DNA from 3 places in the Lysinibacillus sp. ACHW1.5 genome. Region 1 is predicted to be linked to each of the others. Evidence: riboswitches for the same ligand, from Rfam matches in the RefSeq annotation. Region 1 holds a riboswitch; each other region holds the start of a gene.
The links. A riboswitch is a leader RNA that binds a small molecule or an ion and turns the genes downstream of it on or off. The one in region 1 is predicted to bind cobalamin.

Region 1 (5,124 bases):
ATCTTGTAAAATGGCAAAGATTTCATCATGGATACCAATTGTTTGACCATATGTGAAGGTAATCGCTGGATAATGCTCACGCGCATGCTCGATTTCCGCTGGAATATGCAGCTTTGAATGGCCTGCATGCAGTAAAATGATTGGAATTACATGTACCTCTGTAGCTCCCTTTTTCACACAGTTTGTAATACCTTCTTCGATGTTAGGTGAAGCAAATTCAAGGAAACAAGTTTCCACTAAAAATTGTTCATCAATACGAGGTGTCATTTGTTCGATAAATGTACGAACCTCATCATTTCCTGCTGCTAAACGGCTCCCATGGCCGACAAATAAAATAGCTTTCATCTCTCTACTCCTTACTAGTCGCCGCACGGAGCTGGCTCTACTTTTATTTTGGAAGACATATCTTGATACGTAAAATGCAGTATTTTTTTCACACGTTTAAAATATTTAAATAAGCGTTCATTTGGATGAGCATTTGCTTTATATTCTTCAATAATATCTGTAATGAGTGGAATCAGCTGCTCAGGCTCCAGCCCTTCTACAACAGGCTGTGCTGCGTGTGCAGTACGACCGACTGGTTTTGCTCCAATAAAGACATCAAATTTACTTTTGCGGTAGACGATGCCAATATCATCAAATACAGCCCGATAACAGGCCATCCCACAGCCATTAAAGCCAATATTTAATGTCTTCGGTAAGGACATACCGCCTAGTTTTTCTTGTATTTCCTCTGCATATGGTATTGAATCAGCCTTTTCACCGTAGCAAAAATCACAAGCCTTCAGTGATAACACATCACCAATCGGGGCTAATAAAAACCCTACTTCCTGTAATTTCTCTGTGATCTGTTCAGGGGCAGTCGTTGGTATTTTCAAATGAATTTGATGATCTGGTGTGTATTCCATCGTCCCCTCATCCCCAACGACCTCCGCTAACGTCATCATTTGCTGGGGAGTAAAAAACTTATTGGCTACACCAGGACTTACTGCTAATTCAAAAATAGATTCTATTTTTTGCTGTACAAGCTTCGGTGTTATTTTGACTGCGCTTGTCCCTTTTACCATTGCAAGTGCCGCTGTAGCCATTTCAAGAGCTGTTTTTTTCGGCTTTGGCGTAGCGGCTATACTGGGTTTATTAAAGCGCCCTGCATTAGGGTCAGCCGTAAAGTCATTTCGCGCTGTTCCTGTCTCTTGGTTCATTGCCCAAGGTTCATTTTCTTCGCGTAAACGTTGATGTGGACGTAATGGCTGTTTCTCTTCACCCAGGGTATATTTACGTTGGTAACCGCGGGGCGTAATCATCTTATTGTCATAGAAAAATGTTGACGAATTCCCGATAATGACAGTTGTCAGCATACCAATATCATGTTCTAGCATTTCTGCTAGTGTTGTCATGGTCACTTCTTGACGTTCTCGATAGGCACTTTTCACAAGCCCAACTGGTGTGTCTGGCGAACGATATTCTAAGAGTATTCGTTGAGCCTCGACAATTTGTCTTGTTCGACGTCCACTTTTAGGATTGTATAAAGCAATGACAAAGTCCGCCATTGCAGCTGCCTCGACACGCTTTGCAATTAAATTCCATGGTGTTAGATGGTCACTCAAACTGATTGTACAAGCATCATGCATAATAGGTGCACCAAGTATGCTAGCGCATGAATTAATCGCAGAAATCCCAGGAACAATTTCTACTTCAATTCCTGTAGCTTCTGTCCAGCCTAGCTCAATTAACACCTCATAGACTAATCCTGCCATGCCATAGACGCCTGCATCACCACTCGAAATTACTGAGACGATGCTCCCTGCTTCGGCTTGACGAACGGCTTCCTGTGCACGCGACACTTCTTCTGTCATGCCTGTACTAACAATCGATTTTGCACTTACTAAATCTTGAATCAGCTCTACATAGGTTTTATAGCCTATAATCATATCACTTTGTTGTAAAGCCTCTACTGCACGTGTCGTAATATGCTTAAAATCTCCAGGTCCAAAGCCTACTACGAAAATTTTTCCTTTTTGCGCCATGTTGTTACCCCTCTTTCACCTTTTCGATCCCTTTAATGGCAGTTGTTTGAGCAGTACGCTGTAATGTACCTTCACGAAGTGTAAAGACATGTTCGTTGTATAAGGATTCATGATGTAAATCTTGTACTAGTGTTCTAGCATGCTCTGTTGATGGCACACGATACCAGTTTCCTTGAGGATAAGCGATTACCACACAAGCATCCTTGCAGCGTCCATTACAGCGCGTTCTTGTCGTATGTATTTCCTGATCGAGTGCTTGCCGCTGTATCTCATCTCGAATGGCTAAGGTAATTTCCTCCCCATCCTTTTTCATGCAGCTACTGCCATTGCAAATAAAGAGATGTGTTTTCATCCCCTCTAAATTCCAAGTTGTCATCTTCTGTCTCCCCTCATTTGCTTTTTGGAAAAAGAAAAACCTTTACTCTATAACGAAGAGTAAAGGTTTTGTAGAAGCCAAATAAAAACGAATAGAATGAAATACAGGTACCCGCTTTCGCTTCAACTTCTCCCTCCGAAAAGTTTGCATGCACAATCAAATAAGCAGGTTTCCTGACTTAAGCTTCATTTTACTGTCGCACCTTCCCAAGTTTGCACCAGTGGCTTTGCGATTTCATCAGCTATTACAGTAGCGGGGGCTGTATTGGATTTTCACCAATTTCCCTATTATCTCGAGCTATTCGAGCACTTATTGACGTTTTATATGAAATTTTTAGTAGAATTTTAAATAGAAAACTGTCTTTATCATATCTTATTATTTTAAAATTTCAATATTTCTTTAAAAATTTATGACAAATTTATCAATTTTGAATGGAACTAGGTATGAAATTTATACAATCATATAATTTGCACACAAAATTTTATCAGAATATTCACCGTTGACCTTTAATTTAAAAAATTTCATAAAAGGTATAGCATATTTATGGAAATTCATGTTACACTTTGTCGTGAAATCTCACAATTTGAATGTTTTTCGGTGCAAAGTGCTTGTCATTTTGCTTAAAAGGGAAGCCGGTTTGAGTCCGGCGCGGTCCCGCCACTGTAATAGGGAGCTTTATAGAATATGTCACTGTCCAACGGATGGGAAGACCTATAAAGCATTGAACTAGAGCCAGGAGACCTGCCGAAAAATAAGTGATCGTTTCAACCTACGAGGATAGGTGTGCGGCTTAGCAGATGAGACTGTTATTTGCTTTTTTAGCTATGCACTTTTCCACCTAAGGAGAAGTGCTTTTTTTAATTACGCACGCAATATTCTAAAAATCTATTAATTAGTTAGGAGGAAAGCTTTTTGACATTATCATGGTGGAAACTTAGTTATTTTTTACTGGCCTTTTTAATCGTGCCAAAACGTGCCTTTGCCATGCATATCATGGAAGGTTTTTTACCAATCGAATGGGCTATTTTTTGGTGGGTGATCTCTATCCCATTTATCATTCTAGGATTGCGTTCTATTCGAAAAACCATTGATGAAAATCCTGAAACAAAAATGCTTTTGGGGCTTTCAGGAGCCTTTGCCTTTGTGCTATCCGCCCTAAAAATCCCTTCAGTTACAGGTAGTTGCTCTCACCCAACTGGTGTAGGACTTGGGACAGTACTTTTTGGCCCTCTAGCAATGAGTGTAATTGGAACAATCGTTTTATTATTTCAATCTTTATTATTAGCTCATGGAGGAATTACAACTTTAGGGGCTAATGCCTTTTCTATGGCTATTGTTGGTCCTTTTATTGCTTACTTTGTCTTTAAAGGGGCTCAAAAAGTAGGGTTGTCATTTTCACTAGCCATATTCTTTGCAGCTATGCTTGGTGATTTAGGTACATACATTGTGACTTCTGTACAACTAGCACTAGCCTTTCCTTCAGAGGTTGGAGGCTTTATGGCATCCTTTACAAAGTTTGCAGGTATTTTTGCCTTAACGCAAATTCCTTTAGCAGTGAGTGAAGGAATTTTAACGGTCATTGTGATGAATTTCTTGAAAAAATACAATGTTAGCGAATTAAAAACGTTACGTGTTTTCTCAACAAAGGAGGCACATTAACAAATGAAAAAAAATTTATTGTTATTAGCAATTGTTGTGTTGTTAGCCATCATTCCCTTATTCATACAAAAAGGTGCTGAATTTGGTGGTGCTGATGGAGAAGCAGAAGCAGCTATCGGTGAAATCAATGCGGAATATGAACCATGGTTTGAAAGTCTATGGGAGCCACCAAGTGGTGAAATCGAAAGCTTATTATTCGTGCTACAGGCAGCTATAGGAGCTGGCTTTATTGGCTACTTCATCGGCTATATGCGTGGCAAACACAAAGAAGGTTAACCATTATGTTACTCATTGATAAGTATGCCTATCTGAATAAGCTAGCGTCCGTTCATCCGCTAGAAAAAATGATATTTTCACTTGGACTACTTCTCATAACGCTCATCATGAGAGATGAACGACTTTCACTCATTACATTTTTAGTAATGAGTGCTTTTATCATTTTAGGTGCAAAAATTCCGCTTGCATACTACGGCAAATTATTATTGCTACCTAGCTTTTTCTTATTAACAAGTCTCGTATCTATTTTACTTTCCTTTACATCATCAACGAATACACTCCCTGCCCATATTTGGTCGTTTACATTTAGGAATTGGACTGTCTTTATTGGGAATGCAAGTGTGTTAGCAGCGCAACAGCTGTTCTTTATTGTCCTTGGCAGCATTAGTTGTTTATACTTTTTAATTCTAACCACTTCCGTACAAGGAATATGTTATGTGCTACGACAATGGCGACTCCCCTCTTTATTAGTGGAGCTCGTCGAACTAACCTATCGTTTTATTTTTATGTTTTTAGAAAGCATGCAAAATATACATCTCGCCCAGCAAGCACGTCTCGGCTATCATTCACCGATGCAATGGCTACGCTCTGTCTCCATGCTTATTGTGGCATTATTTGTGGAAATGTTTCAGCGTAGCCGGGAGCTCAACAACGCCATACAATCACGTGGAGGCGAGGCCGTCTACTGGCAAGAGATGGGCTCTTATAGCAAGAAAAATTGGCTAGGCATGGCAGCTATTTTACTAGTCCTCATCGTATATGGAGGGTATTTTACATGACAGCATT
Region 2 (5,124 bases), 630 kb from region 1:
CATAGTCTGCTCGCAGTGGCTCATCGATGAACAAAACATGCTGAGAGCAATCTTTGCGAAGCTGGCTGATGACGGCCTCCATATTGGCACCCTCACGATCCATTTTGTTGATAAAGAAGAAGGTAGGGACATGGTATTGACGTAAAAGTTGCCACACTGTTTCTGTATGGCCCTGTATCCCTTCGACAGCGCTAATGATAATAATGGCATAATCCATCACACGAATGGCACGCTCCATCTCAGGGGAGAAATCGACATGCCCTGGCGTATCAATCAATGTGTATGTATCATCGCCAATATTCATGCGCCCTTGCTCGGCAAATATCGTAATGCCCCGTCTGCGCTCTAGCTCATGATGATCAAGAAAGGTATCCTGATGATCAACACGCCCCCGTGCTTGAATACTATTTGTATGAAAAAGCACTTGCTCAGAGAAGGTCGTTTTTCCTGCATCCACGTGCGCAAGTACACCGATCGTTTTGTACATAAGAAATCCTCGTTTCTATAGAATGCTATCTTTTTATTGTAACAGAATACTAGCTTCTATATTTCTTGTAAAATAGTTCGTCTTTATGTCGAAATAGTGCTAATATAATGATGATTATACTTTTAGTGTCATACTACTGATTGCGCGATAAATTTTCTTCTGCTAGTCTATCAATAGTATTGACCATTATAGAACGTATTGGTGCAAATGGCATTTGTCATTTGCTTAAAAGGGAAATCGGTGCAATTCCGATGCTGTCCCGCAACTGTAAATGGGGAGTCTATACAGCATGCCACTGTAGTGAAACTATGGGAAGGCGTATAGATGATGAACCTAAGCCAGGATACCTGCCAGTATGTATTTTTTGACTAAGAACCACGAGGATGGGGATAGTGATGAAGGTAATGATACCGTTATTTCACTATGCTACTCTCTTGGCGACAAGAGGGTTTTTTTATGCCCTTCCAACTACCTTAGTAGTAAAGAAGTCTCTGATTTCTTTCTATATTTTAACAGCAAAGGAGAAAAGGACATGAAGAAATGGAAAAGTATATGGCTGATGATGATCATTGCCTTGGTCGCTGTTTTAGGGGCTTGTAACGCAAAGGACAAAACGGAATCAGCTGCACAAGGTGAAAAGGTTGAGCCATCTGAGGCGGCAGCAGAAGTAACCATTGAAAATAATGACACAACTCAAACATATACGGAAGCACCAACAAAAGCGATTAGCTTAAATCAACATGTGACAGAAATCATGCTTGCACTTGGTTTAGAGGATTCTATGGTAGGGACAGCTTACTTAGATGATAAAATCTATGAACCACTGCAAGAGGCATACGATAAGGTCCCTGTTCTTTCCGATCAATACCCAACGAAGGAGCAAGTCATCGATGCCGAGGCAGATTTCCTATATGCTGGCTGGAAAAGTGGCTTTGGCGAAAAGGGTGTAGGCACACCAGAAGAGCTTGAAGAATTAGGCATCCATACGTATTTACATACGGCTTCCAACATGACAAAGCCAACAATAGAAGATATTTTCACTGATATTCGCAATATCGCGAAGATTTTCCGTATTGAGGATCGTGGCGAAGCTTTAATTGAGCAAATGACGAAAGATGTAGAGGCAGTACAAGCTAAATTACCAAAAGATAGCGAAAAATTACGTGTTCTTGTGTTTGATAGCGGTGAAAAGGATGTATTTACAGCTGGTCAAAACTTTATGAATGAGCTTGTGACAATCGCGGGTGGACAAAATATCTTTGGTGATGTGGAATCTGGCTGGACAACTGTGTCGAAGGAAGATGCAGTAGACCGCAACCCAGAGGTAGTTGTCGTGATTGATTACGGTGAAACAACGGCAGACCAAAAGATCCAATTCTTAAAAAATGATCCAGCCTTAAAGGAGATGGAAGCGGTCAAAAATGAGCGCTTTGTCATCCTGCCACTTTCAGCAGCGTCTGAAGGGGTTCGTGCGGCAGAGGCCATTGAAATTTTAGCAAAGGGCTTCTATCCTGAAAACTTTTAATCCATTCGAGCTAGCGTTTTGCTAGCTCCTTTTTTATAAGGAGCGATAAAAATGAACGCATTTCAAAAAAATGTACCAGATCAAACATTTGAAACACTGAACGGTCATGGTGAGTTTACCCGTCTAGCCGTTAGCCCTGGCATTATTAATAAGCATTATACTCCTGCACAATTCCAAAAAATAGCCGAAATTGCTGGCGAAAAGGGGGCGATAAAATATTCTGCTTCCTATAGTATACTCGTATCCATACCAACGTGCGATGCCACGGAAGCGGTGCAAGCCTTACAGGAAGCAGGTCTTTATGTTGCTCCCTCTGGTTCAATCATAGCCATGAAGGCCTGCGATTTTTGTGATGGGGAGAAAATGGAGGCTGCTCCGATAACCGAACAGCTCTATAATGCCATAGAGGGGATGAAGGTACCTGCAAGAGTGCGTGTCAATATTAATGGCTGTGCATCAGCTTGCTACAATGCAGTCTATGATGATATTGGACTCGTTTACCAACAAGAAAGCTTTGATGTCTATTTAGGGGCAGTACCAATGGGAGCAAAGGCACAGGCTGGCACGTTATTCGCTAAGAGGGTAGACGTCACACAAATTGAAGATTTTTTACTGCACCTGATAAACCTTTATAAGGAGCATGCTCGCCCAAATGAGCCCTTTTATAAATTTTATCGCAGAACAAAGTCAGCAGAATATTGGGAACTAGTGAAAAATTCAATTCAATAGAGGAATATTACTTAGGGTGTCGAAGTATTGTAGTAAGGCACAGAAAATTACAATACAAAGGAGCAAGAACATGACATCGAAACAAGGGATTCAACCAGAAGATCTTTATCACTTAAAATCAGTAGCAGATCCACAGCTTTCACCAGATGGGACAGAGGTAGTTTATGTAGAGACTCGTATGGACGAGAAGAAAAACGACTATATATCGAATTTGTTTTACATAAACTTGAAGGACAAAACACCACAGCAATGGACATTTGGTGAAGATAGAACGAGTTCCCCTGTTTGGTCACCAGATGGCAGTCAAATTGCATTTTTGTCAACGAGAACAGGTAAGTCACAAATTTATGTTCTTTCGAAAGCAGGTGGAGAGGCAAAACAGGTGACACATTGTAAAAATGGAGCGACCTCCCCTGTCTGGTCACCATGTGGCAAGAAAATTGCTTTTTCAGTCGTGCTAGGGAAAGATGAAACCATCCTAGATAAAGCGGAGGATGAAAAGAAAAAGGATAAAGAACTAAAGCCACTAGAAATCGAGAAAATGAAACACAAATCGGATGCTGGTGGATTTATGGATATGGAGCAGTTTACCCATATTGCCATTGTCAATGTGGCATCAGGAGAGCTAGAACAAGTGACAGAAGGCAAAGAGTACTGCCATCTGGGTACTTGGTCGCCAGATGGCAAATACCTTACGTACTTAGCAGATAAAGCGGAGGATTTAGATTTCTCATTTAATGTGGATATCTATTTATTGGAGTTAGAAACGAAGCAGAGTCACAAGCTAACAGAAGGTTCGGGTGCATATTACCAAACAGCTTGGTCTCCGAATAGTCGCTATCTTTCTTTTGTAGGTGGAGAACGTGAATTTGAAAATGCCACACAAGCAAAGCTTTGGATGTATGACATGGAGCAAAAACTACTAAACTGTGTAACAAGTGAATTTGATGCGCCTGTTGGTGATTATGTCATCGGTGATTTCCTGCAAGGTGTAGCGTCACCACGAGTGCAATGGATGAATGATAATCATAGCTTCTACTTCCAAGTCACAGATCACGGCAATGCGGCGATTTATTACGGAAATGTAGATGGCGAAATTTACCCAGCTATCCATGATGATCAATATGTCTATGGCTTCTCACTTGATGCGCAAAATGATCAGGCTATTGCGGCTATTAGCACAACGACCAATCCAGGCGATCTGTTTTATGTGAACCTAAAAACAGGTGACAAAGAACAGTTGACGTCCATTAATGAAGATTTTTTAAAAACCAAAACATTAGCTGTTCCAGAGAGTATCGAATTTGAAGGTGCTGAAGGCTGGAAGGTCAACGGCTGGATTATGAAGCCAGTTGGCTATGAAGCAGGGAAGAAGTATCCTCTCATTCTTGAAATCCATGGTGGTCCGCATGCAATGTATGGCAATACCTACTTTAATGAATTCCAAATCCTTGCTGCACAAGGCTTTGCAGTGCTTTATACGAATCCGCGTGGTAGTCATGGCTATGGCCAAAAATTTGTTGATGCAGTACGTGGCGATTATGGTGGTAATGATTATGCGGACTTAATGGCAGCGGTAGACTACGCTCTGGAGCACTATGATTTTATTGATCAAGATCGTCTAGGTGTAACTGGTGGAAGCTACGGTGGTTTTATGACCAACTGGATTGTTGGCCATACAAATCGCTTTAAAGCAGCTGTGACGCAGCGCTCCATTTCGAACTGGATTAGCTTTGCTGGTGTCAGTGATATCGGCTATTATTTTACAGACTGGCAAATTCAAGCAGGACTCGATGATATAGAGAAGCTATGGCATCATTCGCCACTGAAGTATGTAGACAAAGTGGAGACACCATTATTGATTTTACATGGTGAAAAAGACTATCGTTGTCCAATTGAGCAGGCAGAGCAATTGTTTATCGCCTTAAAATATCGTAAAAAACAAACAAAATTCGTGCGTTTCCCTGAGGCGAATCATGAACTTTCAAGAAGTGGAAAGCCTACATTACGAATTAATCGACTTGAATATATCCGTGATTGGTTTGTGAAATATCTATAATCGGGTGGCCTAAGAAGAGAACATCTTCTTAGGCTACTTTTAATAGAAGGGCTCTGTTTGATTGTTTATAACGTTTCAATCTTTTGGAACCTTTATTGTAGAGGTACCGAACCTCCTTAGGTAGAATCAACTTTTCCTTACATAAAAAGAATCACACCTTGGTGTGATTCTCGATTGGTTAGTCGATTTTCTGGATGAACACGACCTTCAGATAATTAAATTCAGGGTATTCACGTGGTACACGGAAATCCTTCGGTAAACCGTATTCCTCGACAATTTTATAGCGTGTACGAGTCTCTTTAAAGGCTTGGTCAATAAAGCCTT
Region 3 (5,124 bases), 640 kb from region 1:
CCATCATGGGCTACTAACAGGCTTCCCTGTAACAGATATTCATTTTACACTTCTAACAGGTCGCGGGCACAATGAACATACATCGGGGGGAGATTTCCGTGAAGCCAGTTTCCGTGCCCTGCGTCAGGGGCTGGAGCAGGCACAAAATGTTCTACTTGAACCCTATTATCGCTTTAAAATGAAAGCTTCAAACGACTTTATCGGTCGTATGATGACTGATATTCAGCAAGCAGCAGGCACGTTCGATGACCCGATTTTATCCGAAACGGATGTTATCCTAACAGGTCGTGCACCTGTTGCCACTTTAATGAGCTACAGTACAACCTTTGCCGCCTATACAAATGGGAAAGGTGCACTCACACTCCAATTTGATGGCTATGATGTGTGCCATAATACAGAGGATGTGATTGCACAGATTGGCTATGATAAAAATGCCGACCCTGAGTATAGTTCCTCTAGTATCTTTTGTGCTAAGGGCAAAGGATATTCGGTTCCATGGCAAGAAGCACAGGCAGCCATGCATTGCCTGTAGGGTGGGCGCTTCTGGTATTTTCTCGGCTTCCACGGGTATCCATCGCTCTAGCGCGGGTATTTCTTGCTTGGGCATCAATATATCTCTACCCTACAACAAGATATTACAAGCCCTCCAAAAAATGGAGGGCTTGTTTTTATAGTGCACCGACAGCTTTCTTTGTTGGATTGTCCAACAAATATGCGGGTTCAACTATTACATAGTCATGCTTGTTCGTAAAATCAATGAGTACCTTACCAGGTTGACTTTTTAATAGTTGTAGATGATCAATTAATTGCAGTAAAAGCTCGTGACCGTTGCCACGTGGATGCCAGTTGAAATGATAATCATTTAACGCTTGCACCGCTTCAATAAATTGGGCATATTCCTGCTGCACAAATGCAATGAGTTTGTCATGATGAGATGCTAAATCATATAAATATGTTTCGTAAAAGCGCATGACAATCGAGCATAATAAGTCATTGACACGAGCGGCACTTAAAACAGGCTTGGGCTCCAATGATAGACGGTCGAGGTTGGGCTTTGCGCGTGTAGAATCAATGCGCGTAATTAAGTGATACGCTTCTCCTTTGACCTCATAGACAATCGGATTGGTCGGCATGTACATCATAAAACTATTCGTCTTTGTTTTTAGTTCATCTGCTATGGCTGCTTTCGCTAAAAGATGACCGTCCACATCCCCATTTTGTATCCAAATAATTTCTTTATTATATAAGATTTGCTCAAAGAAGCGATCATTGCGAATCAGCTTCGTTGCTAATAATTGATCGATCAGAGACTCGACCACCATTCTTGTTTTCGCTTTCTTGGCAACTTCTGTGCGTGGTTGCTTACAAATGTTCAGATCTTCATAAGGCGTTTCCAACGTTGTCGTTACATGAATATTTGTCATACGTGCATCCCCTTTGCGTACATATTTTCAAAACAAAAAGGACTCCCTACTTTTGAGGAAATCCTTCATTTTATCTTCTTTCATCACACAATGCCAAACAAACCCTAAGTATGTGTGAACGAGTTCGATTATGAACCCTTTCATTTACTATGGGCGTTTGACGTACTGTGACGAACAGAGCATTCTGTTTTGTCAACATGCCACCTCCTATTCCTCGTAGGTTTATGGTGTGTACTCGTAACAGGCAGGTATCCTGACTCATGGTCATCGCCACTTTTCCCCTTCCCATCATTTGACAGTGGTTGCTGAAAAGTCGCTCACATTTACAGTTGCGGGACAGTGTCGGATTCACACCGACTTCCCTTTTAAGCAAATTGCACGCAATTTACACCTATTACTACACGCTATTCAGTTGTCATAGGAATCGAGTGTACTCCACATTCCTATTAGATTACTAAAATCAATTTTAAAGTAGTGTTTTTCTAAAGTCAAATATCATAATATTTTCCAAACTACTAATAAAGTTATAGGGGGATATAAAAAAGGTGAACTGCGTATTTTTTATCTTTCATTGACTTTATAATGAAAGATAGTGTACTTCTAATAGTGGAAGGATGAAAAATATGAAAACAAGTCAACAATTAGTAACGAGTAATTTAGAGGAAAAAATGAAACTATTTACTCGAGCCGTTTCTGGACAAATTATAGAGGAAGCTCATTTTGTCATAGCCAATACAAATATTCCAACTGATACATTTAATTTGTTAGTAGCGAAATCGCCTATAATTCATAAGGAAAATCATCTTAAACAAAGGATTAATCATTTCATTGTGAATAAACTTCCCTTCAGCACGTGGGTGGATGCCAACTATCTAAGCGATGATTGGCTACAACTGATAAAAGACTGCAATTTACAGGAAGCTGAACGAAATATGATGATGAAGCTTGACCATACACTTCACACAGGTCCACGAATTTCCAATTATCTTACCATCACAGAAGTAAGTAACAAGGAAGATCTTCTACAATATAAGGAAGTTTTTCTAAGTTTATTTGGAGAAACAGCAGAAAGAGATGCATTAGAAATTTACTTTCATCAATTCTCACAGGAAAAACTAGCATCAAATGCCCGCATGTTTATTGGTTGTATAAAGGAAGTACCTATCGCTACGGGATTATTAATCGACAGTAAACATAGCTATGGGATTTATGATGTGATGACAAAAGATGCGTATAGGGGCAAGGGTTATGGCAGTGAGATGTTTCAATTCCTACTCAGTCAAACAATCGATAAGCAAAAGCCCGTAGTCTTACAGGCATCAGAGGATGGAAAAAATATTTATAAACGCTTCGGGTTTAAAGAAGTCGGAGAAATGATTGTATTTGAATAAGGTCTCGGCAAGGCGCTCTTATTTACACTTGACAGTATTTTCGAGCTTACCGTAATCATGAAGCCGATTTAAAATCCGTTACACCGCCCCCTTCCTGGCACGACAGAAAAGCCTCACAAATCTGCGGGCTTTGGGTTGTGCACACGTACTATTAGCACCTTCATTACGTCCCCAAAACATACTGTGCTAAGACGCTTTGCACCTTATAAATATTTGTCGCCTTATTGAAGTTTTTTTGAATCGGTAATGGACTGCCAGACACCCATATTTTAAGCTCTGCATCTAAATCAAATGTTCCAGCTGTTTCGACTGAAAAATGAACGATATTTTTATAGGGAATGGAATGATACTCTGTTTTCTTGCCAGTCACTCCTTGCTTATCAATGAGGATCAATCGTTTATTGGTAAAAATAAACGTGTCTCTAATAATTTTATAGGCGTTCTTGACTGTCTCGTTTGGGATTAATAAATTATGGACCTCCTCCTGTAGTTTTTCTAAATTCACCTCGCTTGCATTGCCGATCAATCCATCAAATAAGCCCACTATCTGTCCCCTTTCGCTCTCGTTTATTTAATGTATTACAAAGAAGTGAGAGCTACGACAGGAAATGGTGGTATTATTTAGCCTATAGAGGGGGTGAGTGGTTGCGAATAATGATAGCTGCCTTAGTGTCTCTACTAGCCGTTGTTTTACTAGGATGTAATGAAAAACCAGAAGATAAATTAGCTAAGGTCAGCATTTCTATTGGTGCTAAATTTAACAAGGTGAACACTGATTTTTTTAAAGAATATACGGATGAAGAATCACTTACACTATTCCAACAAGCCATTGCAACAACAGTCAAAAACGAGGGTGTTGTCAATATGGCTTTGCCAGAATATGATGGACAAATAGTGGACAAGGCAGGAAACAAATATCGCTATCATCTTTGGTTAGGTGATAAAGGGCAAAACAGTAGTTTGATGCATGTCGAGGATACGCATACGATCTACACAATATCTAAGGAGTTCACTGAAAAATGAGCTGCGCTCGTTCACTCATAAAAAAACACTTCCCATTCAAAGGAAGTGTTTTGCCAAATCAATGATCCATTGCCTGAAACAGCATTTTTGCATAGCTGTCCGTGAAGGTAAAGCCGTTATTCTCTTTGTTGCTCTCATCAACAATGGTTCCAGCCTTCATCACATAAATGCGATCGCATAAATAGGAAACAGCCTTTAAGTCATGAGAGATAAAGAGAATGGCCATTGCCCTTTCTTTATTCAAGGTCTTTAATAAATCAACGATTTCTCGTTGAATCAAGCGATCTAGGCTTGAAATAATTTCATCACATACGATTAATTGTGGCTCGACCAAAAGGGATCGTAATAAATTAACTCGCTGTTTTTCTCCGCCACTTAGCTCAGAGGGCAAGGCATGTAAGATATCTGTTGGTAGCTTGACCTTCTCCAGCATGGTCTGTAAATAGGTGTCCGTTATAGGTTGCTTATGCTGAAGCGGCTCTCTTAATAGGTCCCTTACAGTCCACATGGGATTTAAAGAGGCTGTTGCATTTTGAAAAATAATCTGGCAGTTGTCATAAAAAGCTGCGCGACGATGCTTGGTTATTGGTTGCTGTTGAAAGTATACTGCCCCTTTTTCAGGAGCTTCTAGCTGCATAATTACTTTGGCCAATGTGCTTTTGCCACTGCCACTTTCTCCTACTAAGCCGACTATTTCCCCTTTTCCTACAGTAAGATGAATATGATTTAATATTGGGCGTCCCTTTCGATAGCTTTTACAAATATTGTGAACCTGAAGTATCAAAGCCCACACCTCCTCCTAAAAATGATGCGCAACTAGCTGACTAGTGTATGGATGCTTAGGCTGCTCAAAGATTTCTGTTACTCGCCCTCGCTCCACAATTTCTCCATTTTTCATGACGAGGATAAAATCCGCGATGGAAGCAGCTACATCTAAATCATGGGTAATTAAGAGTACGGTTGTTTCTAGCTGTGTATGAAGCCTTTTCAATTGTTGAATAAATTCCTGTTGATGCAGCATATCTAAGGAAGAGGTTGGTTCATCCGCTAATAAAACAGCTGGCGCCAGATAAAGAGCACAGGCAAGCATACAGCGTTGTAGCATTCCTCCAGAAAGCTCGAAGGGATAGCGCTCCAACACATCTGCTGGTAAATGTAAATCCTGTACAATATGCTTCATTTCAGCTAGAAATACTGCCTTTGTCTGCCCCATCCGTAAGGCAGTTAATCCATACAATTGCTGTTTCATTTTTTGCGTTGGCGAAAAGCTATTAGCAGCATCCTGA

Region 2: it holds a riboswitch for cobalamin, as region 1 does, so the genes downstream of both, L6W14_RS10225 (ABC transporter substrate-binding protein) here and L6W14_RS13580 (energy-coupling factor ABC transporter permease) in region 1, are expected to answer to the same signal.
Region 3: it holds a riboswitch for cobalamin, as region 1 does, so the genes downstream of both, L6W14_RS10215 (hypothetical protein) here and L6W14_RS13580 (energy-coupling factor ABC transporter permease) in region 1, are expected to answer to the same signal.

Annotation. Positions count from the first base shown of each region.
Region 1 covers NZ_CP091777.1:2,711,916-2,717,039, forward strand. The annotation lists gene L6W14_RS13565 (sirohydrochlorin chelatase) at 1-345, opposite strand, end outside; gene cobJ (precorrin-3B C(17)-methyltransferase) at 360-2,027, opposite strand; gene L6W14_RS13575 ((2Fe-2S) ferredoxin domain-containing protein) at 2,032-2,403, opposite strand; cobalamin riboswitch at 2,549-2,731, opposite strand; cobalamin riboswitch at 2,982-3,167, shown strand; gene L6W14_RS13580 (energy-coupling factor ABC transporter permease) at 3,316-4,062, shown strand; gene L6W14_RS13585 (energy-coupling factor ABC transporter substrate-binding protein) at 4,066-4,338, shown strand; gene cbiQ (cobalt ECF transporter T component CbiQ) at 4,344-5,117, shown strand; gene L6W14_RS13595 (energy-coupling factor ABC transporter ATP-binding protein) at 5,114-5,124, shown strand, end outside.
Region 2 covers NZ_CP091777.1:2,078,443-2,083,566, forward strand. The annotation lists gene L6W14_RS10220 (elongation factor G) at 1-487, opposite strand, end outside; cobalamin riboswitch at 670-857, shown strand; gene L6W14_RS10225 (ABC transporter substrate-binding protein) at 1,020-2,012, shown strand; gene L6W14_RS10230 (precorrin-3B methylase) at 2,064-2,741, shown strand; gene L6W14_RS10235 (S9 family peptidase) at 2,812-4,800, shown strand; gene L6W14_RS10240 (class I SAM-dependent rRNA methyltransferase) at 4,979-5,124, opposite strand, start outside.
Region 3 covers NZ_CP091777.1:2,072,400-2,077,523, reverse strand. The annotation lists gene L6W14_RS10220 (elongation factor G) at 1-532, shown strand, start outside; gene L6W14_RS10215 (hypothetical protein) at 669-1,424, opposite strand; cobalamin riboswitch at 1,650-1,834, opposite strand; gene L6W14_RS10210 (GNAT family N-acetyltransferase) at 2,048-2,815, shown strand; gene L6W14_RS10205 (PH domain-containing protein) at 2,979-3,359, opposite strand; gene L6W14_RS10200 (YhfM domain-containing protein) at 3,470-3,838, shown strand; gene L6W14_RS10195 (ABC transporter ATP-binding protein) at 3,897-4,631, opposite strand; gene L6W14_RS10190 (ATP-binding cassette domain-containing protein) at 4,638-5,124, opposite strand, start outside.